3 regions of the Streptomyces sp. NPDC005761 genome follow, and region 1 is predicted to be linked to each of the others. Evidence: riboswitches for the same ligand, from Rfam matches in the RefSeq annotation. Region 1 holds a riboswitch; each other region holds the start of a gene.
What was found. A riboswitch is a leader RNA that binds a small molecule or an ion and turns the genes downstream of it on or off. The one in region 1 is predicted to bind cyclic di-AMP.

Region 1 (3,483 bases):
AGGATGTTCATCATCGGGACGGGCAGCAGGTGCGCGTTCGGGCCACCGAGGTAGCGGAACAGCGGCAGGTCCGAGGCCTCGGAGGCGGCGTGGGCGACGGCGAGCGAGACGCCGAGGATGGCGTTCGCGCCGAGCGAGCCCTTGTTCTCCGTGGCGTCCAGGTCGAACATCGCCTGGTCGATCAGCCGCTGCTCGGTCGCGTCGTAGCCGACGAGCTCCGGGCCGATCTGCTCGATCACGGCGAGGACGGCCTTCTCGACGCCCTTGCCGTGGTAGCGGTTGGGGTCGCCGTCGCGAAGCTCAATGGCCTCGAACGCGCCGGTGGAGGCGCCGGACGGAACAGCAGCACGGCCCGTGCTGCCGTCGTCGAGGCCGACCTCGACCTCGACCGTGGGGTTTCCGCGGGAGTCGAGGATTTCCCTGGCTACGACGACGTCGATGGACGGCACGAGGCATCTCCTTCTGGGATGTGACGCTGGTGGTGCAGGGTCGCTTTGGCCTTGCGACAAGAGCCTAACCGGCCCGGCCGCCCCAACCGGCCGACCGCCCGTCCCCTGGGACGAAAAAGGACCCAAGGGCAGGCACAGCAGGGCAAAAGGCCAGAAATTTACTGGCCAGTAACGACAACAGTTGAACGATCGACACCAAAACCGGCCGACCCCGGCCCGGTACGCACGGGGGAACGATGCGCACCGGGCCGGGGCGGCCGGGGTGATCAGCGAGGAGGGATCGCGACTACTTCGTCAGGTGGAGCTGCTGACCCGGGTAGATCAGGTCGGCGTCCGTGACGATGTCCTTGTTCAGCTTGAAGAGCTTCTCCCAGCCACCCTTGACCTTGTGGTCGGCGGCGATCTTGCTCAGGGTGTCGCCGGCGGTGACCTTGTACTCGCCGTCACCCTTCGCGACCTTCTTGCCGGTCGGGGTGGTGACGGTCTTCTTCGGGGCGGCGGCGCGGTCCGAGCGGTTGGTGGCGGGGGCCTCGGTGCGCTCGGCCTTCTTCGGCTCGGCCTTCTGGACCGGCGCGGACTCCTGCTTGGGCGCGGCCTTGGCGGCGGAGGAGCCGGCGTCGACACCCGGGTCGACACCGTCGTTGCTCAGGTTGCCGGCGCCGGCACAGGACCAGGCGCCCGGGCCCTGCATGTCGAGGAGCTTCTCGGCGGTGGCGATCTGCTGGGCCTTGGTGGCCAGGTCGGCGCGGGCCGCGTACTGGGTACCGCCGGCGGCGGCCCAGCTCGACTGCGAGAACTGCAGGCCGCCGTAGTAGCCGTTGCCGGTGTTGATGGACCAGTTGCCACCGGACTCGCACTGGGCGACGGCGTCCCACGTGGAGACGGAGGCGGCGGAGGCGCCGGTCGCGCCCATCAGGGGCACGGCGATGGCGGCACCGGTGACACCGGCGAGCGTGGCGATACGGACGGCCTTGGACGGGCGACGGTGCTTGTTGCCCTTGCTGTTGAGCAGCATCGAGACTTCTCCTCACCGACGCCTACGAGGTGAGCTGTCGGGTTCGGGCCAAGTGAGTTGCCCGGTCGCACGTCCTTGCACGCGACTCCACCCCAAGCCGGTCCTGATGCGTCTTACGACGACCGGGCCCGGCGCCTACCTGGGTCCCCCGCTCCTGCCTACGGCGCTTTACGCGTCTGTTCCCTTCGACCGACGGCAGGATTCGGCGTGACGGTCGACGGGGCCCGCGGTGCGAGCGGTTCCGACCGTAAACACACCCAACCCTCATATCCAAAGATGGACATACCGGACAAACGCCCCTTCCTTGCACCCGAAGAACCCCTGTTTGCGCAGGTGGGAACGGATGCGGCGGGACCCCCCGGACAAGATGTGCCAGTTCACGCAAAGAGACCCATGTCTCACTTAGTCAAAAGTGGGACATAGGCCTCTTAACTACCCCAATTTTTGGGGTGCTTTCAGCTGATCATCAGACCGCGCTCATTCAGCCTTCACTCCGAGGTCGAGGCTCTGGCCAGGCAGGATGAGGTCGGGGTCGGAGCCCACCTCCGCCTTGTTGGCCTCGTACAGAGCCGCCCACCCGCCCGACAGCTTCTGTGCATCAGCAATGGCCCAGAGGTTGTCGCCGTCGCGGACGGTGTACGTCCCGTCAGAAGCCGGGGCAGCGGTGTCGCGTGCGTCACCGTCACCTCGCGAGGCGTGCCGCCCCGCGTCCCGGTCGGTGCCTCGCCCGGCGTCCCTGGTCCCCTCGGGCGCCGGGGTACCGCGATGCTTGCCGGCCTTCTCCTGCCCCCGGGAGGGGCTCCCCTCGGCACCGGAGGCGTCACCCGAGGGCGTGGCGGACGGCGAGGCGGAGGCGTCCGGCTCGGAGGCCTTGTCCTTCGCGTCGCCCGTCGGCGCCTTCGCCTCCGAGGACGCGCCGTCCGACGGGGTCGCGTCCTCGGACGGGCCGGCACTCGTGGACGGGTCCGGGGTCCCTGTCGGCTCGGCGGACGGCGTGCTGCCCGGATCCACGCCCGGCAGGCCGCTGTCCGCGACGAGGCCCGAGATGACCGCGCAGCTGGGCCACGCCTTCGGCCCCTGGTCCTCCAGGACCTTCTCCGCGACAGCGATCTGCTGCGAACGACTGGCGAGGTCCGCACGCTCCGCGTACGACTCGCCGCCGTACGACTTCCAGACCTCCTGGGAGAACTGCAGGCCGCCGTAGTAGCCGTTGCTGAGGTCGGCACTCCACATGCCGCCGCTCTCGCACTCGGCCACGCGGTCCCAGGTCGAGGCGTCGGCGGCGTGCGCGCCTGCCGCACCGAGCAGCGGGATGGCGATGGCCGAGCCGGTCACGCCTGCGGCGACGATGATCGCGGGTGCCTGCCGGGGGCGACGGTGTCTGCCGTTCGCGGAGCCCATGGAGTTGCCTTCCGTGTGACTGACGAGTCGAACGGTGAACCTAGCGGGACTCGAACGTGTGTCACAAGTCGATGCAGCGGAGATCACGTAAAAGTCACAGAGTTGACAGAGTGTCACCTTCGCCGAAACGCACTCCGGGGGTGAACTCCACCGGAAGTGTGCGCAGTCCACGCATGATGAGCCCGCCGCGTCAGCGCAAATCGTCAGGTTCTGCCGCAAGTCGCAGGTCGGGAAGACGCTTCAGGAGCGTGGCGAGGGCGGCCTGCCCCTCCAGCCGGGCGAGCGGTGCTCCCAGGCAGTAATGGATTCCGTGACCGTAACCGAGGTGCTGGTTGTCACGCCGCGCAAGGTCCAGCGCGTCCGGCCCCTCGAAGCGCTCCGGGTCCCGGTCGGCGGCGGCGAGCACGACGAGAACGGGGCCGCCCGTTGCCGACCGCTGGGACGCTCACGGCGCTCCCCTGCCCTTGGGGGCCTCGCTTCGCGCCGAAAGTGGACTGCCAAGAAGCCCTCCTGTCACCGTGAGCTGCGGCAGAGCAGGACGCTTAAACACCTCTCCCCCCCTACGGTCCGCACCCGGAACCGCCATGACCTCGGGCCTCGGAACACCGGCAGTGGCGG
Region 2 (3,483 bases), on a different contig from region 1:
TGGCGGGCCCCACCCGCGTCCCGGTCACGGGCTCGGCGCTGACCGGAGCCGCGCTGATCGCCGCGGCCGATGCGATCGGACGCGTCGCCGCGCCGGTCGAACTGCCCGTCGGGGTCGTCACCAGCGTCCTCGGCGGCCCCTTCCTCCTGTGGGTACTGCTGCGGCCCGACCCGGCCGCCGGAAAGGCGTGAGCCGCACATGACCGAGAATCCGACCGGTACGAAGGCCGGTCTCGAAATCCGTGGCCTGCACGCCGGATACCCCGGCCGGCCCGTCGTCGAGAACGTCAACCTCACCGTCCCCGCCGGACAGGTCGTCGCAATCGTCGGCCCCAACGGCTGCGGGAAGTCGACCCTGCTGCGGACCGTCGCCCGGCTCCACCGCCCGGAGTCCGGCACGGTCCTGGTCGGCGGTACGGACATCTGGGAGACCGGCCGCCGCCGCGCCGCCCACCATGTCGCGCTGCTGCCGCAGTCGCCGCGCGCCCCCGAGGCGGTCACCGTGGCCGGCCTGGTGCGCTACGGCCGCAGCCCGCACCAGGGGCTGCTGCGTCAGTGGTCGCGCGAGGACGAGCAGGTGGTGCGCGACGCACTCGACGCCACCGGTACCACCGCACTGGCGGGGGAGCGCATCGACCGGCTGTCCGGCGGCCAGCGCCAGCGCTGCTGGCTCGCGATGGTCCTCGCCCAGCAGACCCCCGTCGTGCTGCTCGACGAACCGACCAGCGCCCTCGACCTCGGGCATGCCATCGAGGTCCTGGAACTCGTCCGCGAGGTCGCGGCCACCGGCCGCACCGTCGTCATGGTTCAGCACGACCTCGCGGCCGCCGCTCGGTACGCCGATCTGCTCGTCGCCATGAAGGGCGGCCGCGTGGTCACCACGGGCGCTCCCCGGGAGACGGTCGACGAAGCCCTGGTGAAGGAGCTGTACGCGCTCGACGCGGACATCCTCGCCGCGCCGGGCGACGGCTCACCGGTCGTCGTGCCGCGCACGCGTGCCGATGCGGCGGCACGGCCGACGCTCGCTCCGTAATGTCCTAACTTGGGCGATTATTCGGGCATGTAACGAATGCTGGTCCGTGCGGTATTCATTCGTGCCGCACCTCCTGGGAATCCGGCAAATCACCCGTTTCGGGCGCAGTGGTCAGCGTCACGTTTGCCGTGCCTGACGCGGAACCGGAGGCGTCGGTTCCCTGTCGCCCCAAGAAAGTTGACCCGCGCGCATGTGACCGGCGTCGCACATTTCCTTTCTTTGATCTTGCGAATCAATTGTGATCAGGAATTCCGGGCTTGTTCCGCCCGGCCTTTCTCGCTTACGGTCACCGTCAATCCGGATGGAACGCCGAATCCTGCCGCCGTCCGGTAACCCGACCACTTCACGTACGGCAGGAGCGGGGGACCCAGGTTTGCCGCCGTTCCGGAATACCGGAGCGGCTAGGGGTTAAGTCGCCATGTGCGGCCGGACATCTCCAGTCCGAACCCGACAGCTCACCTCGCAGGCGGCGGAGAGGAAAAGCGCCATGCCCATCAAGGGTCAGCACCGTCGTTCCAAGTCCACCCCCCTGACCCGCGGCCTCATCGCCGTGAGCGCGGGCGGAGCGGTTCTCGCGCTCCCCCTGATCGCTGCCGGATCGGCTTCCGCAGCGCCGGTCCAGTCGGTCGTCGCCGAAAAGGCCGCAGCCTCGACTTCCGTGGCCGGCAAGGCAATTGCCGTCAAGAAGGACGCGACCACCACCTATTCCGTGGTGTCCGGGGATTCGCTTTCCAAGATCGCCCGCGGGCATTCCCTCGACGGCGGCTGGGAGCAGCTGTACAAGGACAACCGGAGCGTTGTCGGCGGTAACCCCGACCTGATTCACCCGGGCCTGAAGCTGACCATCGGCGCCAAGTCCACGGCCGCCGCCCCCAAGGCTGCGACCAAGAGCGAATTCAAGGCGGAGAACGCGTCCGGCAGCGCCTCGCAGCCGTCGGCCGACCGTGCCGAGAGCACCGACCGCGCCGACCGTTCCGTGCGGACGGCGACGCCCGTCGCCGAGGAGACCGCCGAGACCACCCCCGCGCAGACCGCGACGGCGTACACCGACGACCTCGACGGCTGGATCAAGGAGTCCCTCGCAGTCATGGCCGAGCACGGCATCCCCGGCAGCTACGACAGCATCCACCGCAACATCATGCGCGAGTCCTCGGGCAACCCGCAGATCGTCAACAACTGGGACTCGAACGCGGTCGCCGGCACCCCGTCCAAGGGCCTGCTCCAGGTGATCCAGCCCACGTTCGACGCGTACCACGTGCCCGGCACCTCGCTGGACATCCTGGACCCCGTCGCCAACATCACCGCCGCGTGCAACTACGCCGCGGCGACGTACGGCTCGATCGACAACGTCTTCGGGGCCTACTGACCTACCGCGGTTCCGCCCCGGGCGGAGTCGTGAACAGGGGTGGAGGGGAGCTGAGCTGCTCCCTTCCACCCCTTTTGCCATGCCGTACAACCCTTGCGCCGCGGTGCCGGTCAAACAGGGCGCCAGGAGGCCAACGGGCTCCTCCTGGCGTCCCCCGGACTCGCCCGGTCGTCCTTGAACCGAGGAGCCGCTCGTGCGCACCTACCGTCCGGCCGCCGTTGTCGCGGCCTCATTCCTTCTGATCGCAGGGGCGGCCATCGCCGCGCCTGCCGCCTACGCGGGCACCCCCGGTGGAACGCGCGCGGCCGACCGCAACACCGATTTCAACGGCGACGGTTACGAGGACGTGCTCATCGGCGCGCCCGGCGGGACCATCGGCGGCAGCAAGGGCGCGGGCTACGTGAGCGTGCAGTACGGCGGCCCGGGCGGCATCGGTACCACCCGGGGCACGGTCCTCAGCCAGAACACCACCGGGGTGCCGGGTGCCGCCGAGGCAGGCGACGGCTTCGGCCGGGCCCTGACCACCGGCGACCTGGACGGGGACGGGTACGACGACGCGGTCGTGGGCCTCCCGGGCGAGGACATCGAGCCGGTGGCCGACGCGGGCGGCGCCGTCGTCCTGTGGGGCTCCGCCGAGGGGCTCTCCGGCGCCGGCAGCGACTGGCTGCAGGCCCAGGAGCCCGTCGCCGGCGCCGCGTTCGGCACCGCTCTCGCCGCCGCGCACTTCAGCCCCGACATCCCGGGCGACCAACTGGCCGTGACCGGCCGCACCGACCTCACCCTGTTCCAGTACGACGACGGGACCCGGCAGGATCCCGCCTCGCGCAGCAGCCTCGTACCCGGCACCCCGGGGCGCGAGATCGTGCCCCGCGCGATGACGACCGGCGACTACGACGGCAGCGGCCTCGCCGACCTGGTCATCTCCGGTGTCACCGCCGGCGAGGAGCCGGGCCACGGCTGGTCCGCGCTCTTCTTCGGCGAGGTCCAGGGACTGCGCTACGACCACGACCTGCGCGGCGGTCCGGCCGTCGCCTCGGGCGACATCGACGACGACGGCTACGACGACCTCGTCACCGGGGAGCCGC
Region 3 (3,483 bases), on a different contig from region 1:
GGGAACCTCAGGGTGACCCTCGGGGAGACGGTCCACGACCTGGCTCCCGGTGACAGCGCGCACTTCGACTCACTCACTCCGCACCGGATCGCAGCCCTGGACCACGACGGTGCCGAGTTGCTCTTCGTTCACACCCTGCTGCAGAGCCCCGCCGCCGAGCTGTGTCTCGGCAGCGGGATCCACCGTCGCTGAGGCGCCGTCCCCGCCACCGGCCCGCCGGTCGCCAGAGAGGACCTGTCATGTCCGATTCCGAGAATTACGACCCGCTCAGCCCCGCGCGGCCCAAGAAGTACGACCCGCAGGAGAAGAAGATGCCCCGCGGGCTCGTCATCAGGCTCTTCGCCTACCTGGTGGCCGGGCACGTCGTCGCGGGCTTCCTCTACCTGCTCTTCGCCGTGGGGATGCACAACCAGTAGCCGTGGGCCCCGCCCGTCCGGTCAGACCTCGTCGAGCAGGCGCTCGCGCAGCCGCTCCCGCGTGGCAGGGGTGATCTTGAGGCCGTCGGCGAGGTAGCGGTCGGTGCTGCCCCATGTCTCGTCGATGGTGGTGAAGGCGGCGGCGATGTAGTCGGGGTGGGCGCCGAAGAGCGGATTGAGCAGCTCCATCACCTCGGGAGACATGCCGGCGGCGGAGGTGTCGCTGCGGCGGATCTTGTAGCGGCGGTGAGCGTCATTGGACTTGAGGTAGTCGGCCTCGATGGCTTCGCGCTCGACGCCGACAGCGAGCAGGGAAACCGCGATCGAGAGCCCCGCGCGGTCCTTGCCCGCGGCGCAGTGCATCAGTGCGGGCACGCTGTTCTCGGCCAGGGCGTGCAGCACCCGGCTGTGCTCGGCCGTCCGCTCCAGGATCATCCGGCGGTACGAAGCGATCATGCGGTGGGTCCCCTTGCCGCCGGCCAGGATCGACCGCAGCTCGTCCATGTCGCCGTCGCGCACCATCCGCCAGAACTCCGCGCCGTCCGCCGGGTCGCTGAGCGGGATGCTCACATTGCGTACGCCCGGCAGCTCCACGTCCAGGCCGTCCAGCTTGTGGTCGGCCACATTGCGGAAGTCGAAGACGGTGTGCAGGCCGAGACCGCTGAGGAACACGGCGTCCTCGGCCGTGGCGTGAGCCAGGTGACCACTGCGGTAAAGGCGTCCGTAGCGCACCCGGCGGCCGTCCGAGGTGGGCAGGCCGCCCACGTCGCGGAAGTTGCGGACCCCCGCCAGCACGGGCTCCGTCGACGGGGTCTGCGGCACCTGCTGCGTCACGGTCACTCCTGGAGGCTCTGCCGCCGGCGCGTGTCGCCCGCGGGTCCACTCTCGTGACGATACGACATTGATTCCTCAGGCAATCATCTTGGGCGGGCCGCCACTTCGAGGCCGCGCGTCGATCCGTGGCCGCCCGGGCGGGAGGGGCTGGATCCGCCCCGGCGCCCCGACGACGGACGGCGCGATGAGCATGACATGTCCGTATTGAGCTCTTTTATTCGAACATGCCCTGCTTGTGCGGGAGATGATCCCCCTCTCGTGAGCGGGATCATATCCGTGACGGTGTGTGGCGGCGGGGCGGCTGGGTATTCCGTGCGCCGCGCGGAAAGCCAAGATCCGTAATCCACGGAGTGTGACCGGAATTCCTCGCGGATTTTCCGGAGCGGAATCCCGTACGGAACCTGTGGCTTGTTTCCGCCGTCCCGGCTCGCTTACGTTCGCTGCAATCCGGACGGACCGCCTAATCCTGCCGCCGCCCGGAATTCGCACCCACTCACCGCGTGGCAGGAGCGGGGGAACCAGGTAAGCCGCCGACCGGGAAACCGGCCGGCTCGGGGTGAAGTCGCGCCAGTCGCGACCGGACATCTCCAGTCCGAACCCGACAGCTCACCTCGTAGGCGCCGGAGAGGAAAACCTTCATGCCCATATCGGGTAAGCACCGTCGTCCCAAGTCCAGCACCATTGCCCGTGGCGTCGTCGCCGCGAGCGCCGGCGGAGCCGTCATCGCGCTTCCGCTGCTCGGCGCCACCGGTGCCCACGCCGCGGAGCAGGCCGCTCCGGCCACCTCGAAGTCGGCCGCGGTGCACGCCGCCCCGGCCAAGCCGGTCGCGAAGAAGCAGGCCGGCACCACGACCTACTCCGTGGTCTCCGGCGACTACCTGTCGAAGATCGCTGCCGAGCACAAGCTCAAGGGTGGCTGGGAGAAGCTGTACCAGGACAACCGCAAGGTCGTCGGCGACAACCCGAGCCTGATCTTCCCGGGCATGAAGCTGACCCTCGGCGGCAAGGCCTGGGGCCACACCTCGACCACCTCCACGGGCTCCACCACCCCGTCGAAGGCTCCGTCGGCCCCGGTCAAGACCGAGACGAAGGCCTCCCCGGCCTCCGACTCCTCCTCCGACGCCTCGTCGTCCGAGGAGACCTCGGCGCCGGCCGCCCAGAGCAACGACTCCGGTTACGTCCACCCGGTCCCGGGCAACCACACCACCGCCTACCGCGCCTCCGGTGCCAACTGGTCCAGCGGCAGCCACACCGGCATCGACTTCCCCGTGTCCACCGGCACGAGCGTGAAGGCGATCACCTCCGGCACCGTCGTCACCGCCGGCTGGGGCGGCGCGTACGGCAACGAGGTCGTCATCAAGCACGCCGACGGCCACTACTCCCAGTACGGCCACATGTCCTCGCTCTCCGTCTCGGCCGGCCAGACCGTGACCGCGGGCCAGCAGGTCGGCCTGTCCGGCGCCACCGGCAACGCCACCGGCCCGCACCTCCACTTCGAGATCCGCACGGGTCCGGCGTACGGCTCGGACATCGACCCGATCGCCTACCTGGCGTCGCACGGCGTCAACGTCTGATCCGGGCAACACCGGTCCGGTGACCCGGGCCTGAGCAATGCATAGAGGGACGGTGCGCGGCGGCGCACCGTCCCTCTGCCGTTGCCCGCGCCGGGCTGCGGTGCTGAGCGGCGACCGCACTTATTCCCCCTTTACCAAAAACTGACCGGGTGGTCTATCTCACCACCCGTCAACCCCATATTACGGTCGCGTAGGTCACATTCGGCGGTGCAGGATAGGCCCTTGTGGCAGACGATTCGAACAACATCCAACAGGGCGTCATCAACCGACACGGCGTCATCGGGTCGTACGCGGCGATCGGCGACAGCTTCACCGAGGGAGTCGGTGACCCCGGCCCGGGCGGCACCTTTCTCGGCTGGGCGGACCGGTTCGCGGTACTTCTCGCGGACCAGCTCCCGGACTCCGGCGCACCGACGGGCGGCGCGGTATCCGCACACGGGAACTTCCGGTACGCCAATCTCGCCGTACGAGGTCGCCTCCTCGACCAGATCGTCGAGGAGCAGGTGCCGCGCGCCAAGCTGCTCGCCCCGGATCTGGTGAGCTTCTGTGCCGGCGGCAACGACATCATCCGGCCGGGCACCGACCCCGACGACGTGGCCGAGCGCTTCGAGCGAGCGGTCGCCGATCTGACCGGGTCGGTCGGCACCGTCATGGTCACC

Region 2: linked by a shared signal. The riboswitch ahead of ABZ434_RS31120 (transglycosylase SLT domain-containing protein) and the one ahead of ABZ434_RS01900 (transglycosylase family protein) in region 1 are both predicted to bind cyclic di-AMP.
Region 3: linked by a shared signal. The riboswitch ahead of ABZ434_RS13810 (LysM peptidoglycan-binding domain-containing M23 family metallopeptidase) and the one ahead of ABZ434_RS01900 (transglycosylase family protein) in region 1 are both predicted to bind cyclic di-AMP.

Annotation. Positions count from the first base shown of each region.
Region 1 is NZ_JBEXXX010000001.1:423,334-426,816, reverse strand. It holds gene eno (phosphopyruvate hydratase) at 1-449, opposite strand, end outside; gene ABZ434_RS01900 (transglycosylase family protein) at 736-1,464, opposite strand; cyclic di-AMP (ydaO/yuaA leader) riboswitch at 1,469-1,640, opposite strand; gene ABZ434_RS01895 (transglycosylase family protein) at 1,942-2,865, opposite strand; partial or broken gene ABZ434_RS01890 (cytochrome P450) at 2,960-3,283, opposite strand.
Region 2 is NZ_JBEXXX010000049.1:12,246-15,728, reverse strand. It holds gene ABZ434_RS31130 (iron ABC transporter permease) at 1-191, shown strand, start outside; gene ABZ434_RS31125 (ABC transporter ATP-binding protein) at 199-1,032, shown strand; cyclic di-AMP (ydaO/yuaA leader) riboswitch at 1,330-1,514, shown strand; gene ABZ434_RS31120 (transglycosylase SLT domain-containing protein) at 1,520-2,398, shown strand; gene ABZ434_RS31115 (esterase) at 2,592-3,483, shown strand, end outside.
Region 3 is NZ_JBEXXX010000011.1:137,671-141,153, forward strand. It holds gene ABZ434_RS13795 (XRE family transcriptional regulator) at 1-192, shown strand, start outside; gene ABZ434_RS13800 (DUF6126 family protein) at 240-416, shown strand; gene ABZ434_RS13805 (tyrosine-protein phosphatase) at 438-1,250, opposite strand; cyclic di-AMP (ydaO/yuaA leader) riboswitch at 1,731-1,883, shown strand; gene ABZ434_RS13810 (LysM peptidoglycan-binding domain-containing M23 family metallopeptidase) at 1,889-2,824, shown strand; gene ABZ434_RS13815 (SGNH/GDSL hydrolase family protein) at 3,049-3,483, shown strand, end outside.